DNA from 2 places in the Arthrobacter sp. 92 genome. Region 2 is predicted to be linked to the other one. Evidence: riboswitches for the same ligand, from Rfam matches in the RefSeq annotation. Region 2 holds a riboswitch; the other holds the start of a gene.
The links. A riboswitch is a leader RNA that binds a small molecule or an ion and turns the genes downstream of it on or off. The one in region 2 is predicted to bind cyclic di-AMP.
Positions count from the first base shown of each region.

Region 1: it holds a riboswitch for cyclic di-AMP, as region 2 does, so the genes downstream of both, ACP4XC_RS03790 (hypothetical protein) here and ACP4XC_RS04415 (C40 family peptidase) in region 2, are expected to answer to the same signal.

Region 1 covers NZ_CP189863.1:800,542-816,059, forward strand. Annotated here, with positions in the region: gene ACP4XC_RS03755 (phosphatase PAP2 family protein) at 1-754, shown strand, start outside; gene upp (uracil phosphoribosyltransferase) at 767-1,402, shown strand; gene ACP4XC_RS03765 (glyoxalase superfamily protein) at 1,483-1,893, shown strand; gene ACP4XC_RS03770 (HAD-IA family hydrolase) at 1,968-2,636, shown strand; gene ACP4XC_RS03775 (ArnT family glycosyltransferase) at 2,664-4,670, opposite strand; gene ACP4XC_RS03780 (glycosyltransferase family 39 protein) at 4,677-6,710, opposite strand; gene ACP4XC_RS03785 (glycosyltransferase) at 6,711-8,195, opposite strand; gene ACP4XC_RS03790 (hypothetical protein) at 8,445-9,224, opposite strand; cyclic di-AMP (ydaO/yuaA leader) riboswitch at 9,224-9,391, opposite strand; gene ACP4XC_RS03795 (HAMP domain-containing sensor histidine kinase) at 9,574-11,106, opposite strand; gene ACP4XC_RS03800 (response regulator transcription factor) at 11,109-11,849, opposite strand; gene ACP4XC_RS03805 (hypothetical protein) at 12,085-12,975, shown strand; gene ACP4XC_RS03810 (winged helix-turn-helix domain-containing protein) at 13,523-14,395, shown strand; gene ACP4XC_RS03815 (dodecin family protein) at 14,617-14,820, shown strand; gene ACP4XC_RS03820 (SixA phosphatase family protein) at 14,888-15,460, shown strand.
Region 2 covers NZ_CP189863.1:941,253-956,770, reverse strand. Annotated here, with positions in the region: gene ACP4XC_RS04450 (alpha-mannosidase) at 1-1,375, opposite strand, end outside; gene fdhD (formate dehydrogenase accessory sulfurtransferase FdhD) at 1,555-2,427, opposite strand; gene ACP4XC_RS04440 (molybdopterin molybdotransferase MoeA) at 2,509-4,050, opposite strand; gene ACP4XC_RS04435 (DUF6457 domain-containing protein) at 4,047-4,397, opposite strand; gene mobA (molybdenum cofactor guanylyltransferase) at 4,451-5,143, opposite strand; gene ACP4XC_RS04425 (HNH endonuclease) at 5,262-5,762, opposite strand; gene ACP4XC_RS04420 (NlpC/P60 family protein) at 6,011-6,772, opposite strand; gene ACP4XC_RS04415 (C40 family peptidase) at 6,931-7,617, opposite strand; cyclic di-AMP (ydaO/yuaA leader) riboswitch at 7,670-7,828, opposite strand; gene ACP4XC_RS04410 (M23 family metallopeptidase) at 7,977-8,798, opposite strand; cyclic di-AMP (ydaO/yuaA leader) riboswitch at 8,802-9,021, opposite strand; gene ACP4XC_RS04405 (metal-dependent transcriptional regulator) at 9,157-9,852, opposite strand; gene serC (phosphoserine transaminase) at 10,183-11,313, shown strand; gene ACP4XC_RS04395 (MFS transporter) at 11,303-12,640, opposite strand; partial or broken gene ACP4XC_RS04390 (DUF3027 domain-containing protein) at 12,999-13,395, opposite strand; gene ACP4XC_RS04385 (cold-shock protein) at 13,404-13,787, opposite strand; gene ACP4XC_RS04380 (hypothetical protein) at 13,972-14,205, shown strand; gene ACP4XC_RS04375 (helicase-associated domain-containing protein) at 14,216-15,518, shown strand, end outside.

The DNA of each region.
Region 1 (15,518 bases), 140 kb from region 2:
CCTCTGGATCACGTTGCTCGTGGGCGGGGTGATCGTAGTGGCCCTAGCCCTTATGGGGGCAGAAGTCTATGACAACGTGGTGGATGATGCCGGCCTGGCTAATCTGGACAAACCCGCGCTGGCGCTCGTGGAGGGGTGGCGGACTCCGGCCCTTAACTCCTTTGTCACCGGTTTCACCAACATCGGTGGCGGGATCGGCATGCCGATTCTTGCCAGCATCCTGACAGCTTGGCTGACCATCCACAGCCGGACCTGGCGGCCCATCATCCTTGTGGGCGGAGCGGCAGCAGTTTCCATCACGGCCACGTCGGTGGGCAAGAAGCTGTTCGGACGGACGCGCCCTGACCACGCCGATGCGGTTCCCCCGTATGAGACCTCGCCGTCGTTTCCCAGCGGCCACACGCTGAACACCACGGTTGTGATCGGTGTGGTGGTCTACCTGACATGCCTGGAGCTGCGGAGGACCATCGCCCGTGTTGGCTTGATCACCGCAGGCGCGGTGTTCATCGTGGCCATGGGCCTGAGCAGGGTTTTCCTGGGTCACCACTGGATGACCGACGTCATCGCCGCGTGGCTGCTGGGCCTGGCGTGGCTGGGCATCGTGATCCTTGCCCACAGGCTTTTCCACGTGATGCGGCACCGCAAGCATGCCGGTCCCGCACCTACCTTCGACCATCCCATCCTGGATCATGGGCACGGTCCGGACAACGCCGGGGCCGCTGAATCCTCGGGAGGGCGCTCCCAGTCCGGGTGATAGTTTTGACCCATGCGCACACTCGTAGTGGACCACCCGCTGGTCGCCCACAAGCTCACCGTTCTGCGGGACAAGAACACTCCCTCCCCGGTTTTCCGCCAGCTCACCGAGGAGCTCGTGACGCTCCTCGCCTATGAGGCCACCCGCGATGTCCGCACCGAGCCGGTCACTATCGAAACCCCGGTCAGCACCACCATCGGCACCGCGTTCACCAAGCCCACCCCGCTGGTGGTTCCCATCCTCCGCGCGGGGCTTGGCATGCTGGAAGGCATGACCAAGCTGGTGCCCACCGCTGAAGTCGGGTTCCTGGGAATGGCACGGGATGAGGAGACGCTGGACATCATCACCTACGCGGAGCGCCTGCCCGAGAACCTCACCGACCGCCAGATCTTCGTCCTGGACCCCATGCTTGCCACCGGCGGCACCCTGCGCGAGGCCATCAAGTTCCTCTTCAAGCGCGGCGCATCCGACGTCACCTGCATCTGCCTCCTTGCCGCGCCTGAAGGGCTGGCCAAGCTGGAGGAGGAGCTCTCCGACGCCAACGTGACCATTGTTCTGGCCTCCATCGACGAAAAGCTCAACGAAAAGTCCTACATCGTGCCGGGACTCGGCGACGCCGGAGACCGCCTCTACGGCATCGCCGGTTAAGGAACCCCGCATCGCCGCGCGGGCCCGCCGCAGGCGGCGGGCCCTTCCGCATCGGCGGCCTCCCGGCTACTGTGTGCCGCATGGACTGGAAACTTGAGCTGGTGCCCCTGCCGGTCACGGATGTGGACCGGGCGAAGGATTTTTACGTAAACAAGGTGGGCTTCCACGCGGACCACGACCACCAGGTCAACGAGAACCTCCGTTTCGTACAGCTGACGCCGCCGGGATCAGCCTGTTCGCTGGTGCTGGGGACAGGCATCACCGAGATGCCACCCGGCTCCCAGAAGGGCCTGCAGTTGGTGGTGAGCGACATCCACGCGGCCCGCGATCAGCTCAAGGCCAATGGGGTGGACGTCAGCGAGATCGACGTACAGCCCTGGGGACATTTCATTTACTTCGCGGATCCGGACGGAAACACCTGGACCGTGCAGTTCATTCCCCGTGACGCGGACGTTCCCGAAGTCCAGCCCATTCCGGAGGATTTCGTCTGAGGCCATCCTCTTCACATCGGGCCGCGCCAGCGCGACGAGTCGCCGGCCACCGGCCGCTGGGGCAGGATGGAGGGATGAGCCTGCAGAACCGGACCGTCACCGCCCGAGCCGTACTGTTCGACATGGACGGAACACTGGTTGATTCCACCCGGATCGTGGAACAGGTCTGGGGTGATTTCGCAGGCCGCTTTGGCCTCGACATCGCTGAAATCCTCCGCACCTCGCACGGGGTCCAGGCCATCGACACCGTGCGGCGATTTGCTCCCGCCGGTGCCGATGTCCATGCCCTCACCTCTGAGCTTGGCCGCATGGAACTGGCGGAAACCCGGGGGATCGTGCCCATACCGGGTGCGCTGCAGCTTCTGGAGCGACTACCCGCGAACGCGGTGGCACTGGTAACGTCCGCGTCCCGCTCGCTGGCCGAGGTCCGGATGGCCGCTGCGGGCATCGACCTTCCTGCAGCTTCAGTGACGGCCGAGGACGTGACCCGGGGCAAGCCGCACCCGGAAGGCTACCTCCGGGCCGCCTCGCTGCTCGGGGTGGCCCCGGAGGACGCCCTGGTCTTCGAAGACGCGCCGGCAGGTATTGCCGCCGGACTCGCCGCTGGAATACGCACGGTCGCCGTGGGCCCGAACACCGGGTTGCTCCCGGAGGGCGTCTTCCACATTCCGGACTACTCAGCCGTTTCCGTAACCACGGACGTCAGCGCCGACGGCGTCAGGACCATATCCTTCCTGTTGTGAAGTCGTCCCGGTTGTGAGGCCCGGCGGCTAGGCCCCCAGCAGGTACACGGTGGTGCCGCCGAGGGTCTGGGCCTCGAAATTAGCGTGCACCCAGGTGGCGATCTGGGCGGCCGCATCCGATCCGCTTTGGCCCTGCATCATGCTTCCTGCGATGAAGTAGTGGATCTTTCCCTCGGAGACCAGCTTCTGGAACTGCGCCAGCGTGGGCGACGGATCGGTACCGTTGAAACCGCCCACCGGCATGACCGGCAGACCGGTGGCCAGCTGGTAGCCTGCGGCGTTGTTTGAACCCACCACGGCGGCGGCCCAGGTGTAGCGGTCCGCCCCGGATTTCAGCGCGCTAACCAAGGCGTCCGACGGCGTGGTGGCGCCCAGAAGGCCGCCCATTCCGCCCATTCCGCCGGCACCCCCTGGGCCGCCTGCGCCCTGTTGCCGGAGTGGAACAGATCCGTTGGCGGTGTTCTGCCCGCGGAGCATGCCCACGCCCCCGGCACCGAAACGGCCCATGCCCGTTGCCGGTCCGGCGCTGACAATCGATCCGGTGTGGGCTGTGGCGGCGGTGGTGAGCGAGGAGGCCAACGGCCCCGCGAGGGAGGCGGCCACGGCGAGCGCCGCCGTCGTGCGCTGCAGCGGACCGGAGAACCGGAAGCCGGGAACGGCGGCGACTGACAACACCACCACGGCCGAGGCGAGCGCACCCAACAGGGTGGCCCAACGGAGCCATGGCACATAGCTGGCGGAGCGGCCCAGAAGCTCGAAGGCCATGAGACCGGCCACCACGATGGCGGCGGCCAGGGGCACCGCGGCGATCAGCTGAGCGCGCCGCTGCCACAGAATCACACCCCCCAGCCCGGCGAGGCCAGCGATTCCAGGTGCCAGCGCCACCATGTAATACGGGTGGATGATGCCGGCCATAAAGCTGAAGGTCAGGCCAGTGACCAGCACCCAGCTGCCCCAAAAGACCACCGAGGCGCGCACCGCGTCGGTGCGCGGCGCCCGCCGTCCCAGCCAAAGCAACGCCGCGCCCAGCACCAGCACGGAGGGAAGCAGCCAGGCAATCTGACCGCCGAATTCACTGTTGAACAGCCGGAACAGTCCGGGCGTGCCCCAGCCGTTGGTGCCGCCCACGCTACCGGTCTCATCTCCGCTCAGCCGGCCCAGGCCGTTGTAGCCCAGGGTCAGTTCAAGGATTGAGTTCGACTGGGACCCGCCGATGTACGGCCGGGCGTCTTGGGGGATGAGTTCGACGGCGGCGAGCCACCACCCTGCCGAGACCGCCAGGGCGGCGCCGGCACCGAGCAGGTGCAGGATACGTTTGCCGAGGCCGGCCGGGGCCGCCAGGAGGTACGCAACAGCGAAGCCGGGAACCACCAGCAAGACCTGCAGTTGCTTGGTGAGGAAACCAAACCCAAGGAAGACCCCAGCGAGGAGGAGCCAGCGAAGGCGGGCGTCCTGGATGGAACGCAGCACAGCGTACGCGGCCGCCGTCATGAGCAGAACCAGGAGAGCATCGGGGTTGTTGAAACGGAACATGAGCACTGCCACAGGGGTGAGGGCCATTACAGCTCCGGCAAAGAGTCCTGCCCGGTGGGCTAACACGGCATCCGCCGTGGCCGGAGCCGCGGCCCGTCGGACAGCCAGATAGACCAGCCATACCGTGGCCACACCCATCAGTGCCTGCGGAACCAGGATGCTCCACGAATTGAGCCCGAACAAGCGTACGGACAATCCGGTGATCCACAGTGCCGCGGGGGGCTTGTCCACGGTGATGGAGTTCGCGGCGTCGGAGGAGCCGAAGAACCACGCGGTCCAGTCCTGGGAGCCGGCTTGGGAAGCCGCCGAATAGAAGGCGTTGGCCCACCCCGACGCCCCGAGATTCCAAAGATAAAGTATCCCGGTGGCCAGCAGGAGAGCGGCAAGCTCCAGGCGGCGCCCCAGGAACCGGTTCCGGTTCGGAGCCGCACCCGCTCCGGGAGGACGCTGGCGTGATGGACGCCGGCCTGAGACCGCAGGGCGTCGGAGGGTATCGGTCATGGTTTCCTACTTGCTCAGCTTGTACACGGTTGAGTTGCCCACAGTCTGAGCCTGGAAGTTGGCGGCCACCCAGGTGGCTACCTCGGAGTTGCCTCCGCGGCCGCCGCCCATGCCGCCCATGCCGCCGCCCGAGATGAAGTACCCGATGTCGCCGCGGCCCACCATGGCCTGAAACTCTGCCAGCGTGGGGTACGGGTCGCCGCCGTTCCAGCCGCCGAGGGCGATCACATTGGTGTCGGTTGCCAGCTCAAGGCTGGCGGCCTGGGAGGCCCCGGAAACAATGGCGGACCACTTGGTTCCGGCAGACTTCAGCAAGGCGGTCAGCTCGGAGCTCGCGGTGCCCTCCCCGCCCGGGGCGCCCCCGCCGGGTGCGCCAGCGGTGCCATCATCAGTGGCGCCGGATCCGTCGGTCCTGTCCGTTGTCCGGATTCCGCCGCCCATGCCGCCCATGCCGCCCATGGCCGAAGCCGTGGGGCCGGAGGTGGGGATTGATCCGGAATGAGGCTGGGACACCGTTGCCATGGTCCACGCCGCGCTGCCCAGCCCGCCGGCAAGGAGGGAAACTACCACAACGCCCGCGGCGGCGGCTTTCCGGACCTGCGCGGGGACGGAAGCCAGGTTATCGAGCCTCAGGATAAACGCCAGGGCCGCGAGGACGCCCAGCGCAACCACCAGGATCCGCACCCACGGCAGCCAGGAGGCGTCCCGGCCCAGAAGCACGGCGGACCAGGCTGAGCCGTCAAGGACGGTTACGGCCAAGACAATCCGTGCCGGCCAGTACGCCCGTCCGCGCCAGAGTTCCACGGAACCGATTCCCACGATCGCGGCGATGGCCGGAGCCAGGGCCACGGCGTAGTACGGATGCACTGTGCCGCCCATGAAGCTAAGGATCCCTGCGGTGACCAGGAGCCACCCACCCCAGAGCATCAGGGCGGCGCGGGTGCCGGAAGTGCGGGCTTCCCGCCGGGTAAACCAGAGCCCGGCGCCCAGCAGGATCAGGGCTGCCGGGAGCAGCCAGGACACTTCGCCGCCGAAGCTGGTTCCGAACATCCGTGTGATGCCAGGTGTTCCGCCGAAGCCCACGTTGCCGCCCATGCCGCCACCGGCGCCGCCGCCCGGCATGCCGGCCCCGGAACCCGTGATCCGGCCCAGGCCGTTGTAGCCGAAGGTGAGTTCGAGGAAGCTGTTGGTCGCGGACCCCGCCATGTAGGGCCGGGCGGAGAACGGGGTCAGCTGGAACAGGGCGATGTAGCTGCCCGCCACCAGTGCGATTCCCGCGGCCGCCCCGAGCAGGTGAAGCACGCGCCGGCCCAGGGTTGTGGGTGCAGCCCAGAAATAGGCCAGGGCAAGGCCCGGCACAATGAGGAAGCCCTGGAGCATCTTGGTGAGGAATGCCAGACCGATCACTGCACCCGCCGCTACCAGCCATTTCCAGCCGGCTTTCTCAATGGCGCGGGTGGTCAAATAGGCCGCCAGCACCAGGCACAGGGTGAGCATGGCATCTGGATTATTGAAACGGAACATCAGCGCCGCCACCGGGGTCAGTGCCAGGGCGCCGCCGGCGAGCAGTCCGGCCGCCGGCCCGGAGACGCGTTTCACCGTTAGGTAGAGGAGCCCGACGGCGGCCACCCCCATCAACGCCTGAGGAATGAGCATGCTCAGTGCCGAGAAGCCGAAGATCCGGCCGGCGAGAGCGGGAATCCACAGGGCCGCGGGCGGCTTGTCCACGGTGATGGCGTTGCCCGCATCCAGGGAGCCGAACAGCAAAGCGGTCCAGTCCTTGGTGCCGGCTTGGATGGCGGCGGCATAGAACGAGTTGGCATAGCCGGTGGCTTCGAGATTCCAAAGGTAGAGCGCCGCGGTCACTGCCAGCAGCAGCGCGGCGGAGGGCCGGATCCACCGGGGCTGGCGCCCGAAGAGCAGCCGTTCACGGCGGGACACGGCAGGGATGGAGTCCGCGGGCCGGCGGCCGGCTGCCGCCGGTGAATAATCTGGCAAGCCATCCGGCACGGGAGCGGGCGTGGTCAGGGTCGTGGTCATTTAGTCGGCCGTTTCTGTGCTGGGAAGTCTGGTGATTGATTCATCCATGTCGGCGGCATCCGCTTGGGAGGGGACGGCGTTCCCGTCGGCAGGGGTAGCGTGGGAGGGGTCCGGGCGGGAGAGCCCAGCGCCGGCTGGCGTCCCGACGGCGGCCGGTGCGGTCATCCGTCGGTGGCGGAAGACCCACAGCCGGAACAGCAGGAATTTCACGGCTGTGGCGGCGAGGTTCGCGGCCGTCACGGTGAGAATCTCGACCCAGCGTTCCGGCGTCGTCGCACTGTGTACGAGGGCCAGCGCGCCCGAGGTGAGGGCGAGCCCGATGCCGAAGACAAGCAGCCCTTCAAAGTGATGGCGTGCGGCATAGCCGCTGCCCTGGATCCCAAAGGTGAACCTGCGGTTGGCGGCGGTGTTGGCGACGGCGGTGACCAGGAGGGCCAGGAAATTGGCCAACTGCGGGTCCATCACGCCCCGGCACATGAGGAAGATGAGCAAGTACGCCAACGTGGAAACCACGCCGATGGCGCCGAAACGGACCAGTTGGCCGAAGAGGCTGCCGCCCTGGCTTTGCTCCTGGCCCCGGGACATCGCGGGAACCGGGCCGCGCGCCAGTGCGGCGCGCAGTTCGGGGACCGGAATGCGTCCGGACACCAGATCCTTGCTGAGCCGGGCCATTCCGCGCAGATCCGCCACTGCTGTCTGCACAATGTCCACGCTGGAGTCGGGATCGTCCGTCCAGTCCACCGGGACCTCATGCACGCGGAGCCCGCACTTTTCGGCCAGGACCAGCAGTTCCGTATCGAAAAACCAGGCGTTGTCCAGGGTGTGGGGGAGCAGCTGCTGGGCAATGTCGGCGCGGATGGCTTTGAACCCACACTGGGCGTCGCTGAAATGCGCCCCCATCAGCGAATGCAGCAGGAAGTTGTAGCTGCGGGAGATGAATTCGCGCTTCGGTCCGCGGATGACCCGTGAATTGCGGGTCAGCCGGGTGCCGATGGCCAGGTCCGAATGGCCCGAGATCAGGGGCGCGAGGAGGGGGCCCAAGGCGGCGAGGTCCGTGGACAGGTCCACATCCATGTAGGCCAGAACGGGCGACGGCGAGGCGAGCCAGACTTTGCGCAGCGCATTGCCCCTGCCCTTCTCCTCAAGATGGACCACCGTCACTTCGCGCAGTTCCCGGGAAATCCGCTCAGCGGTCTTGAGGGTGCCATCGGTGCTGGCGTTGTCGGCCACCGTAATGCGGAAGGTGTGCGGGAACGTGCCGTGCAGATAGGCATGGAGCCGCCGCAGGCACTGCTCCAAATCCCGTTCCTCGTTGTACACCGGGACGGTCACGTCCAGGACGGGAACCATGGTTCCGGTATTTACCGGGGAGCGGCGGGTGCGTCCCGTGGGAAGGAAGGGGGGAAGGCCGCCCGTTCCTGCGGTGGTGGCCGCGCCGGCGGGTGGATGCGGCAGGGTTCCTGGGGCCTGGTCGGTGAGCGTCATGGATCAACTGTGACGCCGGCTCTTATGAGGGCTTTAGGGCGAAGCTGTGCAGGGCCTGTGCAAGTCCGGCGTGGCGCGGACGGACTTGGGCGGCGCACCGTTCGTACCCGCGGAGGGCCGCGGAGCACGCCGAGGGCCCCGGATCGCGTGGATGCGGGGCCCTCGAGGATCTGAGTGGCGGAAGACCCTCGAGCTGTTGAGCTGCCCGATGGTAGATCCGGTGAGTTAGTTGTGGAGCGGGCGCCTGGCTTAGTACCAGTTGTTGGCGTAGTGGAAGTCCAGCGCGCCGCAGGGTGAACCGTAGCGGTCTTTGACGTAGCCCAGGCCCCAGTTGATCTGCGTGCGGAAGTTGGTCAGGTAATCCGCGCCGGCGCTCGCCATCTTTTCCGCGGGCAGCGACTGGACGATGCCGTAGGCGCCGCTGCTGGAGTTCGTGGCTGTGGTTTTCCAGTCGGATTCCCTGGTCCACAGTTTCATGAGGCACTGCATCTGGTCAGGGGCCCAGCCGTAGGTGGGGAGCTGCGCAACCGCGTAGGCCTGCGCGGCGGCGGGGTCATCAACCGCGACCGGGGGCGCCGGCGCCGGTGCGGCCGCAGGGGCGGGTGCCGCAGTTGGTGCCGGTGCCGTTGCCGGTGCGGGGGCTTCCGGGGCCTTCTCCGGGGCAGGGCTTCCGGCGGATTGGGGCTCGAGACTGACCGATGCCGGCGCGGGCATGGCCGAAACCAGGATTTTCTCAAACGCCAGCGTGGACTGTGCGTCGGCTGTTGTGGCGGCGCTGCCGGCACTGGCCGCGGTGATTCCGGGCTTGGCGGGCTCGGAGGCCTGGCCCGCCGCTCCGGCTCCAATCAGCACAGCGCAGGCCGTGGTGATGACCGCTGCCCGGCGGCCGGAACCCTCCAGGCTGGCGGCGAACCGGGACAGGGGGGACGCGGGCTTGGCCGATTCGGCGCGGTGACGCGAGGGCTTGGCACGCAGCAGGGACTTGCGCGAAACGCGCTCGGGGCGTGTTTTATGCAGGGATTCAGTCATGGTTGCCTCTCGATGCCGGCGGAGTTAGCTGTCGGGTTCGGATGAGGTCATCCGGCCGCACGGAAATTCACGTGTCGGCTTCACCCCAAGGGCGTCTGATGCAGAATGCCCGGAGACCTGGGTCCCCCGCCTCTGCCTGATCATGAGGAATCCGGGAAGCGGCAGAGTTTGGCGTCCATCCGGATATGCGGCCAGATCGATGGCCGCACCATAAAAACGGTACAGGAGTATCGCGGTTAAGTCACGTTTCGGTAACAGAGATCACGACGACGGTGGGTCGGCTTGCGCTGTGGTGTGCATCGATTCGTTACACACAGACCTCCGGTTTGCTGGGATCACCGCCCTCCCGCTAGGACGACGGCCCTCCCGCTGGCAGGCGGAAAGCGAACTCCGTGCGGCCCGGCCGTGATGTAACTTCCACGCTGCCGCCGTGGGCTTCCACGATCGATTGAACGATCGACAGACCCAGGCCGCTTGTCCCCTCGGTGGCCGCAGCGCCGGCCGCGGCCACGCTCGAACCGGACCCCACCGGGCTGGTGCGGGCGGCATCCGCCCGGGCAAAACGGGCAAAAACCCGGTCCACAAATTCCGGCGGGATGCCGGCTCCGTTGTCCGTCACCGTCACTACGGCGCTGCCGTCGGCTGACCTCATCACCGCGGTAACAACCTTGGTGCCGGGCACCGTGTGCTTGCGGGCGTTGGAGAGCAGGTTTGCCAGTACCTGGTGCAGCTGTGAGGCGTCGCCCCGGACAACCACCGGCTCTTCTGGCAGTTCCAACTGCCAGACGCGGTCCGGTGCCATCACCTTTTCGTCGCTGACGGTTTCCACCACCAGCTGGGTGAGGTCCACATCGGCGAGCTTGAGGGGCTGACCCTCATCCAGACGGGCAAGCAGCAGGAGGTCCTCCACCAGGGTCGTCATCCGCTCGGACTGGCTTTGCACCCGGGCCAGGGACTTCCTGCCGTCCGGCGTGAAATTCTCGGTCATCCGCATCAGCTCCGTGTAGCCGCGGATCGCGGTGAGCGGCGTGCGCAGCTCATGGGAGGCGTCCGCGACGAACTGCCGTACCTTTGTTTCGCTTTCCTGCCGGGCTTCCAAGGCTTTCGAAACGTTGTCCAGCATGAGGTTGAGGGCATGACCAACGCTGCCCACTTCGGTTCCGGGATGGGCGTTCGACGGCGGTACGCGAACCGCGAGTGCCACCTCGCCGGCGTCCAGTGGGAGGCGCGAAACCTGTGTGGCCACTTCGGAGAGCTGCTCCAGCGGCTTCATGGTGCGCCGGATCAGGACGGTTCCGGCCAGGCCGATCAGCACCAGTCCTGCCAGCGAGACAACCACCATGGTCCACACCAGCGAAGTGAGCGTATTCTGCTTCGCGGCCAGGGGCAGGCCGGTGACGATCACGTCGCCGTAGGGCGCCTCGACAGCCACAAGCCGGTAGGAGCCGGTGGACAGCGTGCGGTCCACCGGGTTTCCGTCGTGGCGGAGGTCTGCCAACGCCTTCTCGTCTCCCGGCGACAGGGAATCCCTGGTTGCGTCGGAGGCCAGGAGGCCTGCGCTGCTGACCTGTCCGTTGGAGATCCGCGCGATGAGGGTGCCCACGCCCTGGCCCCTGCCTTCCAGTGGATCGGGCCGTCCGGAAGGGTTGCCCAGCTGTGGCCGCCCGGCTTCATTGGACAGGTGGGACGCCTGGCCCAGCTGCTTGTCAAGCTGCTGCGTGAGGAACGAGTCCATGGAGGCATAGCTGAACAGCCCCACGGCGCCGCAGATGGCCACCAGCAAGGCCATGGCCACAAGGACCAGCCGGGTGCGCAGGTGCCACGTGGACGGGTTCAGCCAGCTGCGGCCGTCCTTGCGGGTTTCACCGGAAAGTGTGGGCACGCTCAATCCGCCGGTTTGATGACGTAGCCGGCGCCGCGCACCGTGTGGATCATGGGCGGGTGGATCGCATCCACCTTCTTGCGCAGGTACGAGATGTAGAGTTCAACGATGTTAGCTTGGCCGCCGAAGTCGTAGTCCCACACCCGATCCAGGATCTGGGCCTTGCTGACAACGCGCTTTGGGTTCTCCATGAGATACCGGAGCAGCTCGAACTGAGTAGCGGTGAGCTGCAGTTCCTGCCCGGCGCGGGTCACCTCCCGGGTATCCACGTTGAGGACAAGATCGCCCACTACCAACTCGGCCGTATCCATGGCGGCGACACCCGAGCGCTGGACCAGCCGGTGCAGGCGCAACAGCACTTCCTCCATGCTGAACGGTTTGGTTACATAGTCGTCACCGCCTGCGGCCAGGCCGGTGATGCGGTCCTGGACGGCGTCTTTCGCGGTCAGGAACAAAGCCGGAACCTCGGGCGCAAAGGCGCGGATCCTGCTCAGCAGCTCAACGCCGTCGAAACCTGGCAGCATAACGTCCAGCACCAGGACGTCCGGGCGGAACTCCTTGGCCAGCTTCACGGCCTCCGGCCCGTCGCCAGCCACCGCCACGGACCATCCCGCCATCCGCAAACCCATGCTCATGAGTTCGGACAGGCTGGGCTCGTCGTCAACCACCAGGGCACGGATGGGTGAGCCGTCCGGGTGGGTGAGCTGGGGAAGGTTGTTGGTGGTGGAGTGCGAAGTGGCCATATGACAACTCTCCGATCTGCTGGTTAGCCGCCGCTTTGGGGATACTGTGCGCCGGCTGTGAATCCCAGCCTAGCGAGCTGGAAACTGCCGGTCCCCCTGATGTGCCGTTTCACCCCTGGTCGGGACACGCCAGGGGTCGGGAAGGTCACAGGCCACCCTGTTGTGCCGCACAGCCGGTGCACAGGATGCCTTTCCACTCTGGGAGGGACAAAGTTCGCACCCGAAGGAGAACACCATGAATGGTCAGCACGACGCACCTGTTCCGGAAGCCACACACGGATCCGAACGGAATCCCGCCGCAGCCGGGCAGCAGGCGCCGCTTTCTCAGCCTGCTCCGCAGTACCGGACCCACCCACAGGCAGACCAGCCTGCACCCGGGTGGGCAGCTCCGCCGGCACCAGGGGCTCCAGCTCCGGAGGCGCGCCCGGAAACAGGCTGGGGGGCCGCGCAGCAGTCCGCAGGCTGGGGAGCTCCGCCCGCGGCAGGCACATTCCCGAAGGGCGGCGTCGCAGGGAGCGGCAAGCCCTGGACCCTGAAGCGGGGCCTGGCAGTGGCCGGAGCCGCGGTGGTTCTGGCCGGCGGTGCCGGCGTGGGCGTGTACGCATTATCCAGTTCCGCTTCAGCCAATGCGGCCGGCGGCAATGCCCTGCAAGGCGGGATGCCCGGAGCTGGGGGCGCACAGGCCGGCGGCACTCAAGGAGGCTTTCCAGGCGGGGGAATGTCCGGCAAGGGCGGTCCCGGAAACTTTGCCCCGGACGGGTTGAGCGGGATGGGCGGTTTGTCTGCCGCCGTCCACTCCGAGTTCGTCGTCCTCCAGGACAACGCCTACGTCACAAAGGTCGAACAGACCGGAACGGTGAGTCAGGTCAGTGCGGATTCGGTCACCGTCAAGAGCGCTGACGGGTTCAGCCGGACATATTCGCTGGGTTCCGACGTAGTGGTGAGCAACCAGCAACAGAGGCGTCAACAGGCGGCAGGCGGGAGCACCAGCCAGCTGACCGTAGCGGATATCGTCTCGGGTGCCATGGTAAGGATCGTCGCCGCCAAGGAGTCCACCGGCTTCCCGGCCGAAACAGTGCAGCTCATGAGCACTGCGTCCACCGGGTCGACCGGGCAGAACAACTGACTCTGGACCGCGCCCGGTGAACCAAACCGGCCGGTTCCGGAGCCCGAGGGGTTCCGGAACCGCTTGGTTCCTGGACATCGCCAGCAGGGCGGGCAGCATTTGGGCATATGAGCATGCGATGAATATCAAGTCCAGGAATTGGGATGAGGGAGAATAATATTCGCTAGAATGCCTATTCTGCTCGATTTCAACCGAGAATCACCGGCTTTTATTTGCCTTGCAGAATCGTGATTTGGGCCACAAAGCGGGATCCTGTCTCACTATGCGGACTTTGATGTCCATTGTTACTTGCAAGTTTTCATTGTTACGTTGCACACTTCAATTGTGAACAAGAACTCAACAGCACCTGCAGCCGCAGAACTCCGGTCCAGCCCACCCGCTGGCGTCGAGAAGCGCTGTTGTCGAATGCACGCCTAACTTCCCACCCCGAGAAGTTTTTAGGCATTCGCCCCCAGCCCAGCGTCGGGCGCCCCTCCCCAGATCTCATTGCGGGGAAAGCCAGCATTCGAGCCGCGATGACGGCCATTCACATTGAGGTAAGCATTCCATGTCAGTTGCATCCGGATACGTCCACATCTCCGTCCGTAACGCCAACAAGGGCGGCCAGGCCTCTGGCCTTCGCCAGGGTTTCGGGGCGCGCCCGTCGTTCCCGCCGGCAGCCCCCGGCAACAGCTTCCCCGCCCCCGGCTACGCACCGCAGGGCTACAACCCGAACTCCTACGGCCAGCTCCGTGCTGTCTCTCCCGCGGAGCCCGCCCCGCAGACTGCTCCCACCCCGGTGATCTCAGGGGCCGGCGCCAGCGGAGTTCGTCCCGTTGCGAACGACAACGTGGCCCGCGGATTTGTGCTCTACATGGGCATCGATGAGGAAACCGCAGCCGCAGCGGGAACCTCCATTGCCAAGCTTGCCCAGGAAATCCGTGCCTACGCCCAGTCGCTGGTGGCAGGCGCTGAAAGCTACGCCGCTGTTGCGGTGGCCCCTGCCAGCGCCCCGGGTTCGGCGCTCGACGTCGTCCGTTCCACCTTTGGTGACCCCACCGTCAACTCCCGCCAGCGGACCGAGGCCGCCCGCCTGCAGCAGCCGCAGGATCCGCGCCCATCCGGCGTGCTCATCGACCTCGCCCGCCGCGAAGTCCACCTTGACGGGGAATCCCTGAACCTTACTTTCAAGGAATTCGAGCTTCTGAACTACCTCGTGGAGAACGGCACGCGGACGGTGGGCCGCGACGAGCTGCTCGAAGGGCTGTGGCGCAACGCCGAGGAAGTCCCGAATGAGCGCACCATCGACGTCCACATCCGTCGGCTGCGCTCCAAGCTGGGCCGCCTTGCCAATACCGTCCGCACCGTCCGCGGCCAGGGCTACCGTTTCTATGAGCACCCGGAGGTTGTTGTCTGGGCCGCTCCGGAATACTCCATCTAGACCCAAGCGACGCGCGAAAAGCGCCCGTTCCCATACTGGGGGCGGGCGCTTTCGGTATCTGCCGCTGCGCAGCAGCGCCCTGACTTTGCACAGTGCCGCCTTCGTGCATCCGTGCCAGAGGCGTTTGTGCGTCCGCGGCGGAGGTGCGGCCCTTTGACCCTGTTGGCGCAGGGTGCCCCGGCGTAGTCTCGGACCGTTCATCCGACTATTGGGAGGAAATCATGTCTGTTGCCCGCATCACCACCCTGAGCGCCAACTCGCCTACTTCTTTCGAAGCCGCCATCAAGGAAGGCGTCGATCGTGCCCACAAGACCTTGAGGGGCGTCACGGGCGCCTGGGTCAAGGAACAGAAAGTCGAGATCAAGGACGGCGGCATCGTGGCCTGGCACGTTGTGCTGGAAGTGACGTTTGTGCTCGAGGACTGACTCGGTCGGAATGCACCGGGCGGCAGCCACTCCGGGTTCAGGCTGGTTGCCGCACTAGGATTGGTGCATGAGCGGGCATCACAAAAGCGACCATCACGACGGCCAGCATCACAAGAGCGAGCATCACAAGAGACGGCTGATCCTCATGCGGCACTCGAAGGCCGACTGGCCCGGCGGAGTCGCGGACCATGAACGCCCGCTGGAGGAACGGGGGCACCTGGAGGCCCCCTTGGCCGGCAAGTGGCTCCTCAAACACGGTGTGGTTCCGGACTTCATCCTTTGCTCAAGCGCGCTTCGCACCCGGCAGACCTGCACGTGGGTGTGCAGCGCCCTGGGGGACAAGGCGCCGACGCCCAAGCTTGAGGACGGCCTGTACGGAGCTTCCGCCCTGCGTATGCTGACCGTCATCAACCATGTTCCAGACACGGTCACCACCCTGATGGTCATCTCGCACATGCCCGGCGTGCAGGATCTTGCCATGCATCTGGCGTCGCGGGATTCCAACCACGACGCCTACATGGACGTGGCCACCCGGTTCCCCACCAGTGGGCTGACGGTGCTGGAGACCGAGAAGACCTGGGCCGAACTCGACGGCCAGGACGCCCGGCTCACTCATTTCAAAGTGCCCCGCGCCCACTAGGGACGCTCACACCGTCCGCCTGCGGCGCAGGCTCATGGTCAGGCGATTGTTTGTGATG
Region 2 (15,518 bases):
ACACGGTGCCGCGGCCGTGGTCGCGGTAGTTGCGTTCGGCGTGCGCCAGTTCCCGTCCGCTCAGTTCAGAGTTGTAGGTGTCCACAGGCGGGAAATGGGTAAACAGGCGGGTTCCGTCAATACCCTCCCAGTTGAAGGTGTGGTGCGGCATTCTGTTGACCTGGTTCCAGGAGATCTTCTGGGTCAGGAACCAGCGGGAGCCGGCTGCCTTGACGATCTGCGGCAGTGCCGCGGAGTAGCCGAACGAGTCCGGCAGCCAGGCCTCCTGGCAGTCCACGCCAAACTCGTCGAGGAAGAATTTCTTCCCTTCAACGAACTGCCGGGCCATCGCCTCGCCGCCGGGCATGTTGGTGTCCGATTCGACCCACATCCCGCCCACCGGAACAAACTGGCCGGCCTTGACCTTTTCACGGATCCGCCCAAACAACTCCGGGTAAAACTCTTTTATCCAGGCCAGCTGCTGTGCTGATGAACACGAGAAGACAAAGTCCGGCGAGTCGTCCATCAGCGCCACGACGTTGGAGAAAGTCCGGGCGCATTTGCGGATGGTTTCCCGGACGGGCCAGAGCCATGCGGAGTCGATATGGGCGTGGCCGGTGGCCACGAGTTTGTGCGCGGAGGCATAGGCGGGGCGGGCCAGGACCTCCGCCAGTGCCGCACGCCCCGCGGCGGCAGTTCCGGGAACATCGTCCGGGTCCATGATGTCCATCATGCGCTCGAGGGCCCGCAGTATTTCATGGCGGCGGGGCAGCTCGATGGGCAGCTCGTGCATCAGCCCGCCCAGGGTCCACACGTCCTGCTGGAGTTCCCACACGGTCTGGTTCAGCTCGGCGATTGCCATGGTGCCCAGTCTGTAGGACGGCTCACTGCCTGCTGTGGCCTTGTCCCCGTAGGGCATGGCCGCAAAAGTCCAGCCCTGGGCGACGTCCGGATTCGCGGCGGCCTCGACGTAGAAGTCCACGGCCATCCCGCTGCCCAGCAGCTTGAGCGGGATGTACTGGTTACGGGGTGAGATGGCTTTGATGATGGTGCCGTCCGGGCGCCACGCGATCCCTTCGCACTGGAAGCCGGGGATTTCGGTGGTGAAGCCCAGGTCCACCACGATCTCCACGGCGGTGTCGGTGGCAGTGCCCCAGGAATCGGGCACCTCACCCTGCAGCCGAAGCCATGTGGTGCCCCACGGCCTGCCCCAGGCAGCCCCGTGCGCCTGGGGCGCGAATTCGTGGCGGAGGGCCTCCATCACGGAGACCGGTTCGTCCGGCGCGTCCCAGCTGCTCAGGGTGAGCGGTACGCTGCGGGTGTACACCGCGGCATCGATACGTTCCCGCACAAAGCGGTCGAGACGGACTTCCGTGAGCCGGCGGTCGTCATGCAATGTGGTCCTCTTTAAATGCGGGGATGTGGGGGGCACCGCGCAGTGCCTGCGTGGCCGTCGTATCCAGCCTAGGCGCACCCGCTTCGTTAACTGCTCATTCGCAACCGTGGGAGCGGATCGGCGTGTCCATTCGATGGATAAAATCTACTTCCTCGAACCGCATTAGCCAAGCACTTTCCTTATCCCGGCACGGCGGCCGGAGCCGTGATCCTGTGGCGCCCCGCGTAGACATTCAGGGTTGTGCCGCGGCTGAAGCCGGCCAGTGTCATGCCGCTTGCTTCCGCGAGCTCCACGGCGAGGCTGGACGGTGCGCTGACCGCTGCCAGCACCGGGATCCCCGCGAGCGCGGCCTTTTGAACGAGTTCGAAGGATGCCCGGCCCGACACCTGGAGCACCGTGCCCGTCAGCGGCAGAAGCCGTTCGCGAAGGGCCCAGCCCACGACTTTGTCCACGGCATTGTGGCGTCCCACGTCTTCACGCACGCAGAGCAGCTCGCTGTCACCGTCCTCCGTAATCCGGAACAGTCCTGCTGCATGGACCCCGCCGGTGGTTTCGAAAACCGCCTGGGCAGCGCGCAGCTTGTCGGGCAATCCGACGAGGGTCTCCACAGGCAGTGTCAGAGGGTCCGCTGCCGGGCTGAAATGCGATGACTTCCGGACGGCATCGATCGAATCGGTGCCGCAGATTCCACAGGAACTTGACGTGAAGATATTGCGCCCCCGCTCCGGCAGTTCGACGTCGGGCCTTAGCCGGGCTTCCACCACGTTGAAGGTCTGCACTCCGTTCTCGTCCTCACCGGCACAGAAACGCAGTGACACCAGTTGTTCTGGGGCCCAGATAATGCCTTCCGAAACCAGGAATCCGGCCACAAGGTCGAAATCATCACCGGGCGTCCGCATGGTCACCGTGAACGGAAGGGACCCCAGCCGTATTTCCAGGGGTTCTTCAACTGCCAGCACGTCCTCCCGGTGCCTCACCGGGAACTCAAGGGCCTGGGCTGAACCGTCCAGGACGAACCTGTGGACCTTGCGGCGTTGTGTCATTCGGGCCACGATGTCCTCCTAAATGCCGGGCCGGGACTGGTCATAGAACAATCATTGCAAGCAGTGTGCCGGGGCACCAGCGGGCGGCTGTCAACCAAGGAGTGCGCTCCAGTCCACGGGTCCGTCGCTTCCGGCGGCCTTACGCCCCGGCTTGCGAACGGAAGTTCTGGGTTTGGCCGCCGGTGGGCTCGGTGCCGGAATCGGCGGACCCCAAGGCAGGGCGAAGGCCGGCACCATCTCCCCAAGCTGCACACCGTGGGGAGGAACCACCAGTACGCCATCGGCCGCTGCGAGCCCGCGCATCATGCCGGGGCCGGTGTGTTGTGCCGGGGATGCCATGCCATACAGAAGCCTGAAGGGCATCAGCCGGGTCCGGCCCGGATCGGGTTCGAGCATGGCGCCGCTGGGAACTTCGCCCACCGGCGGAACGCTGCCGTGGCCCAGCGCCGCCAACAGCGGGGCACCGATTGTGCAGAGAGCCATCATGGCGGCGAGGGGATTGCCAGGGAGCCCCAGAATGAAACGCCCGTCCGGCAGTTCGGCCAGGACGGCCGGGTGTCCAGGACGCATGGCGATCCCGTCGATGATCAGCCGCCCACCCAACTCCTCCACGGCACGCCTCAGATGGTCGGTGCCGGATCGGCCCGTCCCCCCGGTGGTGATGACGACGTCGGCAGGTACCGTGGCGTGCTTCACGACGGCTTCCTCCACGCTGCGCTCCTGGGGGTCCGTATCCTCCCGGAGGACCTCTTCCGCGTTCACGTCTTCCAGGTTGACGTCTTCCAGGTTGACGTCCTCCAGGGCAGCGAGCCATTCCTCGTAATCGTCCCCGATTTTCACCTGCCCCGCGTCGATTCCGCCAAGCATTTCCACCACGGCGGCGAGCTGCGGCCCGAAGGTATCCCGGACCTTTCCCGGCCCTGGAAGCCCATCGACCACCACTTCCGATCCGGTCAGAAGGAGCCGAACCACCGGTTTCCCTTGAACCAGGACAGTGTCGTGCCCCGCCAGCGCCGCCAGCGCCAGGTGGGCGGGATTCAACCTTGTTCCGCTCCTGATCAAGACGTCCCCGGCGGCTGCTTCCTCACCCGCCCTACGGATATGTTGCCCGTTGCGGGGGTCCCCGGGGCGTGCGCCACCGCCGAGCACCAGGAGGGGCAATCCTTCCTCGTCCGCGGCGATAACGCCGCTCTCGCTCCGGAGCACCGCCCTGGCGCCGGGCGGAATGAGGCCGCCGGTCACGATGGGGCTGGCTTGGTGGGGGGCGAGCCGGTGCCCGGGCTCGGCCAGGATCCAGGGCCCGCTGCCATTGACAGCCCAGCCATCCATCGCGGACGACGCATAATGCGGTATGTCCTGCAGTGCGGTGACGTCGGCGGCGGCTATACGCCCCAGCGCAAGTCGGAGCGGGACCTGTCCGGCCGGGATCGGGGTCGCGCACTCGAAAGAGGCGGCCCTGGCCTCCTGCCAGCTATGTGCGAGGTGGGTGTGCGCGCCGGAAACGGCGCCCACGCTGCCCTCTTCGGGTTCAGCGTCTTCGAGTTCGTCCTGTTCGGGTTCGTCCTCTTCGGGTTCAGCCCGCGCTGCCGCTTCGTTGGCAGCGCCGCTGCCGTCCGGAGCTGCAGCGGTCATGTCCTGGGATTCCCCTCGACGGACGGTTCCGCCGCGGCCCCGGTACGCGACGTGTCCGCCGGTTCGGGGGTTTGCGGAACGCCGGCATAGTCCTGCACCAGCGCCCTGGCCACTCCCATGGCCGCCTGCATGGACTCCGCATCCGGAACCTGGCCGGAGCCCGATGCCATCCCTGCGGCGAATCCCGCAATAAAAGTCGTCAGTGGAGCCGCCGGGCGAACCACTGCGTGCGCTGCCACCCCAGCCAGCGCGAGCACCTCGTTGATGTCCACCTCGACGCCTTCGAGTTCGAAGGCTTGAAGCAGCGCACGGCACCACTCCTCCAGCGTTTCATCCTGGGTTTTCACGGCGGCCTCCAAAGTTCAATTCCAGCTGCGGTGACACGGCACAGTTCCACAAATCATGAACCCTGCCCGGACACCCCGAGTGCGGAGGCATCGTCCCACGTGTCCACGTCATCCGTGGAGCCTGCGGGGACGGTGACAGCCCGCAGGTCAAGCCTAGCAAGCAAGGCGAAAACAGAGCCTCCTCTTAGGGCGCCGCGCTGCTCCAGCTTACCCGCGGATTCTCTTAGCACGCGCGTGCTATAAAAGCCCGCAAGCGGCTGTTTCCGCCCGTCTGCAGACACGGCGATGACCCCGTCCGAGCCGGTTGGCAAGCCCGTAGCCGCCGTTTCAGGGTGGACGTCTCCACCGGCCGGTCCGTCGGCGGAGATCGCAGGGGCGCGAACATCTGAAGCGGCTGCAAGGAGGGCGCTCCGGAGGGCACGTACCGCGCACTCCGCCCGCGGCATGTCGCACGCCAGGATCAAAGTCAGCTCCGCGCGCTCAGCGCCCAGGCCTCGGTCGAGGGCCGCCAGGCCGGCGGCGATGGCCGCGGCAGGGCCGGCAAAAGGTGGCTCCTCACGGCAGCTCAGAACCCCCGGTGGAAGAGTTCCTGGATCCGGACCCACCACGGCGATGGCCCGTGCACCACGGGCGGCCACAATCGACCGCTGCAAGAGGGTGGAACCCTCATAAACGAGACGCGCTTTTGGCACACCGCCCAGGCGGGACGAGCGGCCGCCCGCAAGGATCACAGCATCAAACTCCACACCGCCAGCCTAACCCTGCACAAGCAGGGCACGATTCATCCGGCCACGTCCAACCGGCCCTGCCGAGCGCCTCAGTCCGCAGAATCCGGTCCGGCGGCCCGAAGCCACACAGCTGAAGTCAGGCCGCTGATTCCGGCAAGAGGAACGGATCCCACGCTGGAGTGGGCTTTTCCAGTTCCTTGATCTGCCAGATCGTGCCATGCGGCGGGGCCGGCACGAACCTTAGCTTCCAGCCCATCTCGGCCGGCGTGTGGTCGCCCTTGACGTTGTTGCAGCGCAGGCATGCGGCAACCAGGTTCTCCCACGAGTCCGCGCCACCGCGCGATTTGGGCTGAACGTGGTCTATGGTGTGGGCGGCCTTGCCACAGTAAGCGCAGCGGTGGCCGTCGCGGCGAAGAACGCCCCGCCGGCTGACCGCCGTGACGGCGTTATAGCGGGGCCGGATGTAGCGGTTTAGGAGAATCACGGACGGGCGGCCCAGAATCTCCTGCGGCCCGACGACAGGATCGTCGCCTTCGGCCACCACGCTCGCTTTTCCGGTGAGCACAAGGACCAGCGCCCGGCGGAAGGTCACTACCGCCAGCGGTTCATATCCAGCATTAAGAACGAGAGTGCGCATGCACATACCTCTTCACGGCCGCACCCGTCAGGGGCTCGAGGGCCGGCTGCCCTCTGCTTGTCCGGGCTATGGATCGACACCACAAGAGTAAACATAGGAGACCCATATCACGTAATCGGGCCGCTCAATCATCGCCGTGTCACCTGAATGTTCCCTCCCGCGGTGGAAAGGAACTGACACTCCGGCACACAAAGAAGGACCCCTGCCGCAAGTGCAGGGGTCCTTCTGGCAGCATCGCTGCAGGGTATTTAGCCGCCGACGCGGATGAAGACCGGGCCGGAGCCCACGTTGACGCTGTACAGCGCGGTGGTTCCGCCGTTCCAGCCGCCGTGAACGGCCATGCCGTTGCCAACGTATACAGCGATGTGGGCCATGCCCATGCCGCCATTCTGGTAGTAGGCGAGGTCGCCCGGCTGTGCTTCAGCAGCGCTCACCGTGCGGCCCAGGGACAGGTAACCGGCCGGCCAGCCGTGGTAGTTAATTCCAACGGCTGCCAGAGCGTTGGTGGCCAGGGCGGTGCAATCCTGGGAAACACCAAGCTGAGCGTAGGCGGCTGCGGCGATTGAGGCGCCGAGTCCGCTGGCCGCTGCTGTTGCCTTCGGGGCTTCCGGAGCGGCGACGGTTGCGGTAGCTGCAACGGCAGGTGCCGCGGCGGGGGCGGGTGCTTCCTGAACCGCAACAACAGGCTTCGGAGCCTCGACGGCGGGTGCCGGGGAGGTGGAGACAGCCGGCTTCTCGTAAGAGATGGCGATGCTGGAAGCAGCAGAGATGTTAGCCGGAGCGGCCGACTGGACTTCCAGGGTGGATGCCGAGGTGGCTTCGCGCTGAACGTTGGTGTCTGCAGCGTTGGCTGCGATTCCGCTGGTCAGGACAAGGCCGGAAGCAGCAGCGATAACCGCTGCCTGACGGCCCATGCCGCCGGCGTTGTCGCCGACAGCCTTGGCAATGACAGCAAGCGAGTTGGTCTTGGTGGCCTCGGCGCGGTGCCGTGCGATCGCACGAGTAGTCATTATTTCTCTCTTTCGTTTTCCTCAGACTGCGATGGCAGGCCGCGGTTTTTGGACGCTCCGGCATCTTGGGGGTAAGCCGGAACGGCCCGAATGGGTGATTTAGCGAAGTGCGCGTGCAGCATGGAAAGCACGCGCGGTTGAGCGGTGTAGCGCGTGCTTTAGCGCATGGTGTAGTACGAAGACGTGCCCGTCGCGGACACCGGAAGCAGCAGGGTGCCGTCGGAGGGGTTCAGCGCGCTGATCATCATGCCGTTGCCGACGTAGACCCCCACGTGGGCGCCGCCGTTTTGCATGACAAGGTCGCCCGGCGCCGGGGTGGCGGTGGGCGTCATGGCGTTCCATGCATTGGTGCGGGGGATGCTGATGCCGGCCTGGGCGTAGACCCACTGGGTGAACCCTGAGCAGTCCCAGCCGTTGGGAGTGGTGCCGCCCCAGACGTAGGGGTGGCCGATGCCGGTGTAGGCGATTGCAGCAAGTCCGGAAGCGGCGGCCGACGCAGCGGCATCGGAAAGCTTGCCCGGTGTGGCAGCCCCCGTGGAGCCTGCATCGGCTGTCTGCGATCCGGTGGACTGTGCCCGAAGCGTTTCAGCCTTGGGCGCCGCCTTCGTGGTCACGGACGGACGCTCGAAGGAAACAGTCGCGGTGGGAGCCGCCGTAACAGCAAGCTCAGCCGACTGTGACCCGGACTCTGTGGACGCTGACACCCCGACGTTGGCATCCGCGGCATTAGCCGGGAGTCCAGCGCTGAGGATAAGTCCGGATGCAGCTGCGATCACGGCAGCCTGGCGACCTACGGTCCCGGCGTTAGCAGTCACAGCCTTGGACACCGAGCTCAAGGGGTTCATACGAACCATTTGCGCGCGATGGCGCGCAGCATTGTGGCGTGAAGACACGAAGGTAGCCTCTCCCAATGCCTACGAGGTGAGCTGTCGGATTCGGATGGGAGTCACCCGGCCACTCGGCTTCCTGGGAAGCTTTGCGACTTAACCCCAAGGTCTTCTTGCGAAGACCAAAATTGGTTCCCCCGCCTCTGCCAGACGATGTCATGCGAACGGACCTTGAGCGGTGGCAGAGTTAGGCAATCCACTCAAGAGCGCCAACTTCGGAAAAGTTGGCGTGCTTCAAACGGTACAGCAGTTGGACGGCAATGTCACATTCAGATCACGGAGTGTCACAGGAATTTGAGAGTTAGCCATCGATTTGCTCAGAGCCAGCCGAGGGGGTCAACGACGTCTCCGTTGACCATCACCTCGAAGTGCAGGTGGCAGCCGGTGGATGCACCGGTGGTCCCGCTCAGTGCGATCACGTCGCCGCGGGAGACCTTCTGGCCCACCTGGACAGAGGATGAGGAGAGGTGGTTGTACGTCGTCTCAAGGCCGTTTCCATGGTCGATCACCACGCGGTTTCCACCGCCATAGGGGTGCCATCCCGCGAACGTGACGGTCCCGCTGGCGGCGGCATGAACCGCCGTTCCACACTGGGCGGCGTAGTCCTGACCGCGGTGGAATTCGCCGGCCCCGCCGGTGATCGGGCTTACCCGGAAGCCAAAGGGCGAGGAAGCAATCATTTGGTCCAGGGGCGGCCCCAAGGTCCCCGACGACGATGCTCGGGTTATGGTTCCGACGGACTGGGCGCTCAGGAGCTGCTTGAGCTTGCCGTCCGGGTCCCCTTTGGTGGAAACAGAAGTGCGGTTGAAATCGATCTTGGCCCCCGCGGCAGCTGAAACTTCCGGCTGGGCTGTGGCCGAAGCTGCCGCGGCGGAATTTCCCGTCTCGGCGGCGCTCAACATGGGACCGGTGGACGGAAGGGCCACGGTCAGGACCAGGCCCGCGGCGGCGAGGGCAATGCCGGCCTTCTGGCCGACGCCGCTCGCGGCGGCGAAGTCGGTCACTTGACTAAACAGAGTCCGGCGTCGGCGCGCATCACGATGGGCGTCACGAGGCCGTTCCGCGGGAGCCTCGCTCACCGGGTACTCCGGGGCAGGACCTGCCGCGCGGCGTCGGCCCCTCACGGTCTGCGTGGTCAAGAATGTTCCTCTCTGGATAGCCTGCGGAGTTAGCTGTCGGATTCGGGTCAGAGAGTTTCAGACCCGGCCCGCGGCCCGCAAGCCGTTCCAGCACAGAGGTATCCCAAGGATTCCTTCGTCGGAGAGGACTTGCGCACTGACGGACTTCACCCCAAGACCGCACATAGCGGCCGCTGGTGGTTCCCCCGCCTCTGCCAGTAGGTGATTCGTGCCGCTGATCCGCTGGCAGAGCTCGGCTCCAGATCAGGTAACGCTTTAGTATCGGCGCTAGTCCCCAACTATAGGGGATAAATCAACACGGTAATAATTCCGTTATCGCCGGTGTGAGTAACTTATGGGTGGTCCTACGAGTGCCGACCTAGCTGACGGTGACGAATACGTGCGCCGCAACCTCCGGCGGCAATTCCAGCGCCCCTTCGATGTCCGGCACCCGCACCGAGATGTACTCCCCCACCCGCTCCAGGGAGAGCCTGGCTCCGGGGCGGATTCCACCTTCTTCAAGCTGGAGCAAGAGCTCCGGTTCCACCTGGATCGGCTCCGCCAAGCGTCTCACCGTGATGCGGGAATCGGATCCGTAGCCGGTCATGGCATCGAGCAGGTTGATCACACCGTCAGTGAACAGTTCGGAAGGCTGACCGCCGAGGGCGGCGAGGCCCGGGATGGGATTGCCGTAGGGGGAAACGGTCGGATGGTTGAGCAGTTCGAAGATTCGCCGCTCCACGCGTTCACTCATGACGTGTTCCCACCGGCATGCCTCATCATGAACGTACGCCCAATCGAGACCGATCACATCTGCCAGCAGCCGCTCGGCGAGCCGATGCTTCCGCATGACCTCCGTGGCGCGTTTCCGGCCGGCCTCAGTGAGTTCCAGGTGCCTGTCCCCGGAAACGACCACCAGGCCGTCACGCTCCATCCGGCCAACGGTCTGCGAAACGGTGGGCCCGGAATGGCGCAGCCTTTCGGCAATCCGCGCTCGGAGGGCCACGATGTTTTCTTCCTCAAGTTCCAAAATAGTCCGAAGATACATCTCCGTGGTGTCGATCAGATCCGTCATCCAGCTCAGCTCCTCGAGCACAATCCTTGCGTCAATCCCACCGTACAGCGTGCGGGGCTGATCATCCGATCCGGTTCGTGAGCCCAAGGCAGCCACCGGGGAGGCCCGGCGCGTGCCGCCGTACGTCATGGACAGCTTAGCCTATTTTGAATTACTCCGGATAATTATCCGGCCCCCGGTGAAGGCCCCGCGGGCCGTCTCAATGACTGGACTATGACGCCCGCCGTTCCCGCCCCCATGCGGCCGTCAGGCAGAATAAAAAGGAAGTCTCCGTTGCAGACACCCTTACTGCCGGGCCTCCCCACGTCCACGCCGAAAATTGGAGCCACTGTGAGCGACACCAGCATCACTATCCCCGCCAACCTCCTGCCCAAGGACGGACGATTCGGCGCCGGGCCTTCCAAGGTCCGCCCCGAGCAGATCGAGGCACTCTCGGCCGCATCGGCCACCCTGCTCGGAACCTCACACCGCCAGGCACCAGTGAAGAACCTGGTGGGTTCAGTCCGTAACGGACTGAGCGAATTCTTCCGCGCCCCGGAAGGATATGAAGTCATCCTCGGGGTGGGCGGCTCCACTGCTTTCTGGGACATCGCCAGCTTCGGTCTGGTGGAGAAGAAGGCGCAGCACCTTTCCTTCGGGGAGTTCGGTTCCAAATTTGCCTCGGCCACCAACAAGGCGCCGTTCCTGGACTCGTCGTCGATCATCACGTCCGAGCCCGGGACCCGACCGGCGGCTCGGGCCGAGGCGGGGGTTGACGTGTACGCGTGGCCCCAGAATGAAACCTCCACAGGCGTTGCGGCTCCGGTCAAGCGCGTCGAGGGTGCCGACGAGGGGTCTCTGGTGCTGGTTGACGCGACCTCGGCTGCCGGCGGCCTGGACGTGAACGTCGCGGAATCGGATGTCTATTACTTCGCTCCGCAAAAGAACTTCGCGTCCGACGGCGGACTCTGGCTGGGCCTCTTCTCCCCCGCGGCGCTGGAGCGCGCCGCCAGGATCAAGGCAAGCGGGCGCTGGATCCCGGACTTCCTGGACCTGCAGACCGCTATCGACAACTCCCGCCTGAACCAGACGTACAACACCCCGGCGCTGGCAACCCTGGTGACCCTGGATGCACAGGTCCAGTGGCTCAACGCCAACGGCGGCCTCGATTTCGCGGCTGCACGCACTGCCGACTCCGCAGGCCGGATCTACTCCTGGGCCGAGGACTCCGGGTTCGCCACTCCGTTCGTGGCCAAGGCCGAGGACCGCTCAAATGTCATCGCAACCATCGACTTCGACGACTCGATCGATGCCGCCGCCATCGCCAAGGTGCTCCGGTCCAACGGAATTGTTGACACCGAGCCGTACCGCAAGCTGGGCCGCAATCAGCTGCGGATTGCCACCTTTGTGGCCATCGACCCCGAGGACGTTGCCTCGCTGCTGGAATGCATCGACTACGTGGTGGGCGAGCTCAAGAAGTAGGTCCTCCGCCTCCGCCTTCGACGGCGTCGTCCGGGCCTCGGCCGGGGGCGGCGCCGTTCCGGGTTATGCGGCCGGACACGAGGTGGAATTGCCGCAATCCGCGGGCACGGCGGTTGAAGGTGATCCGCAGTTCCTTGGCGCGGACAATCCACAGGACGCCGACCGCCGAGGCGATCAGCCCCGAGGCTGCCGCGACGGCCATGGACCAGCGAGGGCCGGCCACGTTGGCGACCCACCCGACCAGTGGGGCGCCGATGGGGGTGCCACCCATAAAAATGGCCATGTAGAGTGCCATCACCCGGCCCCGCATGACGGGGTCCGTGGTGGTTTGGACGTAGCCGTTGGCACTGGTCATCATGGTGATCGCAAACAGGCCCACCGGCACCAGGGCCACTCCGAACCAGAAGTAGCTGGGTGCCAGCGCGGCCAGGCCTGAGGTGAGCCCAAACGCCCCGGCAGCCCCGAAGATGATCCGCAGCCGGGGTTTCTTGCGACCTGCCGATAGCAGGGCGCCCGCCACCGAGCCGATGGCCATGATGGAGTTCATCAGGCCAAAAGCGCTGGCGTCCAGGCCGAACTCGGTGCCGACCATGGCGGCGATGAACAGCACGAAGTTCAGTCCCAGTGTGCCAACGATGAAGACGGCCACCAGCACCACCACAATGTCCGGCCGGAAGCGGACATAGCGCAGCCCTTCCCTGATCCGGCCTTTGCCGGCGCCCGCACGCGGCATGATCCGCAGGGAGGAAGCGGAGATACGCCACAGGCTTACCAGCAGGGCCACAAACGTGAGGGTGTTGATGAGAAAGACCCAGCCCGGTCCAACCGCCACGGTGAGGACGCCTGCCACTGCCGGGCCGATCATGCGGGCCACGTTGAACGATGCGCTGTTCAGTGCCACGGCGTTGGGGAGGTAATCGTCCCGGACGAGCTCGGACACGAACGTTTGCCGCACGGGGGCGTCCACCGCGGAAACCAGGCCCAGTAACAGGGCGAAGGCATAAACGTGCCACAGCTGTCCGGCGCCTGAGATGACAAGAATGCCCAGTCCGGCACTGAGCAGCGCCATGGAGGACTGAGTCAGCACCAGGAGCCGTTTGCGGTTGAAGCGGTCGGCTATCAAACCGGCAACCGGCGCGAGGAAAAGCTGGGGTCCGAGCTGCAGGGCCATGGTGATTCCCATGGCCCCGGCGTCATGATCGGTCAAGTGGGCAAAGACAAGCCAGTCCTGCGCCGTTCGCTGCATCCAGGTGCCGATATTCGAGACCAGGGCGCCGGCGAACCAGATCCGGTAGCTAAGTATGTGCAGGGACTTGAAGGTGGACATCATATCCAGCCTCCATGGTGCATATCCCCGAACCGCACCAACTGCTAGTCAGCCTCGCCGGCGGAATCGTCCAGGTGCCCGTGGGTGTCCGGCGCCTGCCCGTCCAAGGCCCCGGAGTCTGGCTCCTCGTCGTTCCCGGACTCAAGGCTGGGAGCCTCGGCCGCCGCTGCGGCGATGAGCTCCACCGCGGCGCCGTTAACTTCATCGCCGGCGGTCACATCGACCCCGCTTTCTTCCCCTGCACTTACTTCAGCGGCACCTTCTTCAGCAGCACCTTCTTCAGCAGCGCCCGAGTCCGCATTGTCGCCGTCCGCCGCCGTTGCGTCACGCGCTGCGGCACTTTCGCCGGCCCGGCTCTCGCCGAATTCCTCGTCCTGGGCGTCCTCCGGGCGGACGCGTTCCGCCCACGGAACCCACTCAGGCGCAAGGATGGAATCCTCGGAAGGCAGCAGGCCAAGCTCGTTGACCGTGATGAGCTTGGACCGCGAGTTGCGGGTCAGCACTGCATACCACTGCCATCCCTGGTACCCGGCCAGTTTGGACTCAAACAGATGCGTCACCAGGCGGTCCCCTTCGGATTTGGCTCCGAGATGCCGTCCAATCTGCTCGGCCGGCGCTATGCCCTGCACCGCTTCTCGGGCAACGTCCACGGCCGCGGCGAGGACTGCGTCGGGTTTGCCGGTGCGCCACACCGGAACGCCGGCCCGTGGCTTGGCCGCAGGTTTGGGCTCGCGCTGATCAGGTTGCGGAGTCATGGGGCTGCCTAGGCGTCCAGCTCGTCGGCGACCTTACGCAGGGCCACGGCAATGGCCTTGCTCTTGTTGCCTTCGGGGTACTTTCCAGCGGAGAGCGTCCCTGAGAGGTTGTCCAGCACAGTCACCAGATCCTGCACGAGGGGTGCCAGGTCCTTGGGGTTGGCCCGCTTTGCCTTGGCGATGGACGGCATTTTATCAAGGACCCGGAGGCCCAGCGCCTGGGCACCCTTGCGGCCATCGGCCACGCCGAACTCCACCCGAGTGCCGGCCTTGAGCTCGGTTACGCCTTCGGGGAGGGCTGACTTCGGCAGGAATACTTCCTGCCCGTCCTCGCCTGCGAGGAATCCGAAACCCTTTTCCTTGTCATACCACTTGACCTTGCCGGTAGGCACGTAATCAACCTTCTTCGTCGTGAACTTGCTGAGACACAGCCGGCCGTCACCGCGTCCGCATCGATATGCGGGTTCAGAGTATGACTGCCCGGACCATGTTGGTCTGTAACTTCAAGGTTATCCTGCCCGGGCCCCGTTTCCTGCTTTGAAGCGCGGCCATCGCCGCACTGTTAGCGTTACTCCCATGACACCTTCCCGCTACCGGCGGCCGCTGTTGATGGTCGCGGCGGTCATCGCCCTCCTTTCCCTCGCCGCTGTGGGCGGCGTCATGGCCATAGCCTTCTCCGGCGGAGCCGCTCCGGTGTGGGTCACCTGGGTTGCCTTGTACGGTTTGCCACTGGCTTTCCTGCTCATGGTATTGATGGTGCTCGATGGCGTTGCGGCCAGACGCCGGGCAGGAAAGCCCAGCGGGCGGTAACGTTGGACTGATGTCCCTTATCCGCGCGCTGAGCAAAGAGCTGGAGGCACGCAGCGACAAGTCGTTGCGGGCCCTGTTCGCCGCGCGGCCGGACCTGATTTCCCCCGGCGTTCCGGATTTTGCCGCCCTGGCGGCGCGGGCGAGTTCACGGGTCAGCGTTCAACGCGCCCTAGAGCGGCTGAACCGGCCACAGATGCAGGTTTTGGAAACGCTGCACCTGTGCACCAATACGGACACCGCCCACAGCGCCTGTGCCGCGGTGCTCAAGAAATTGATCTGCGGCGCATCCTTGGCCTCCATCGAACGGCTGCTCCACTCACTCGAGGAGCTGGCCCTGATCCACCGGGCCGATCCCCCGCACGGCGTCGTGGAGCCTCCGGGGGCAAGGCAACGGTACTACCTTCCGGTGGGGAGTCTCCGTGATGTAGTCGGCATCTACCCCGCGGGACTGGGCCGCAGCTACACGGAACTCGTGCGCCTGCAGCCCGCGTTCGCCCAACGCGTGGTGCAACTGGTGTCGGAGCTTCACCACAGCGGCGTCTCCATCCACCCTGCCACCACTCCAATGGAGGCGGCCTTGTCGCTGCAACACTGGACGTCGACGCCCGCTGCGCTGCAGTCGATCCTGTCCACTGCGCCGGAACGCACGACGGCGCTCCTCGCCAGGTTCGGCAATTGGGCCATGGGCGCCGTTCCCCAGGCGCAAAGGCGGGCCTCCGTCCTCAACGAGGGTCCCGACGTCGGGCCCGTTGACTGGCTTCTGGCCAGGGGACTCCTGGTCCCCCTGGACGCCGCCCACGTGGAGCTTCCACACAGCGTCGGCATTTCCCTTCGCGGCGGTCACGTGATCGAGGACTTCACCCTTTCTCCCCCGGTGCCCAAGCTGGGCCACACCACGGCTGCGCTGCGGAGGAATGCGGCGCTCGGTGCCATTGCCGAGACCCTGCGCCTGGCCGGTGAGCTGTTGCATTTTGTCCGCGAGCAACCGCTCACCACCTTGCGCAGCGGAGGGGTTGGTGTCCGGGAGATGAAACGCCTGGCCGACGCCCTCCGGATTGACCTGCACAATGCCGGCCTGATGGTGGAACTGTGCGCCTTGGCGGGGCTCATCCGGCTGGACGTTGACAGCTCCGCCTGGGTCCAGCCGGCCCAGCTGGAGTGGCTGACGCTCCCCCGGCAGGAACAGTGGCTGTGGCTGGTCAACGCCTGGCTGGCCAGTGAGCGTGCCCCCTCACTGGTGGGGCAACCCGTCACCGCTCCGGGTGCCGTCGCCGCTCCCCATCGAGCGGCCGCCGGCAATACCATCAACGCCT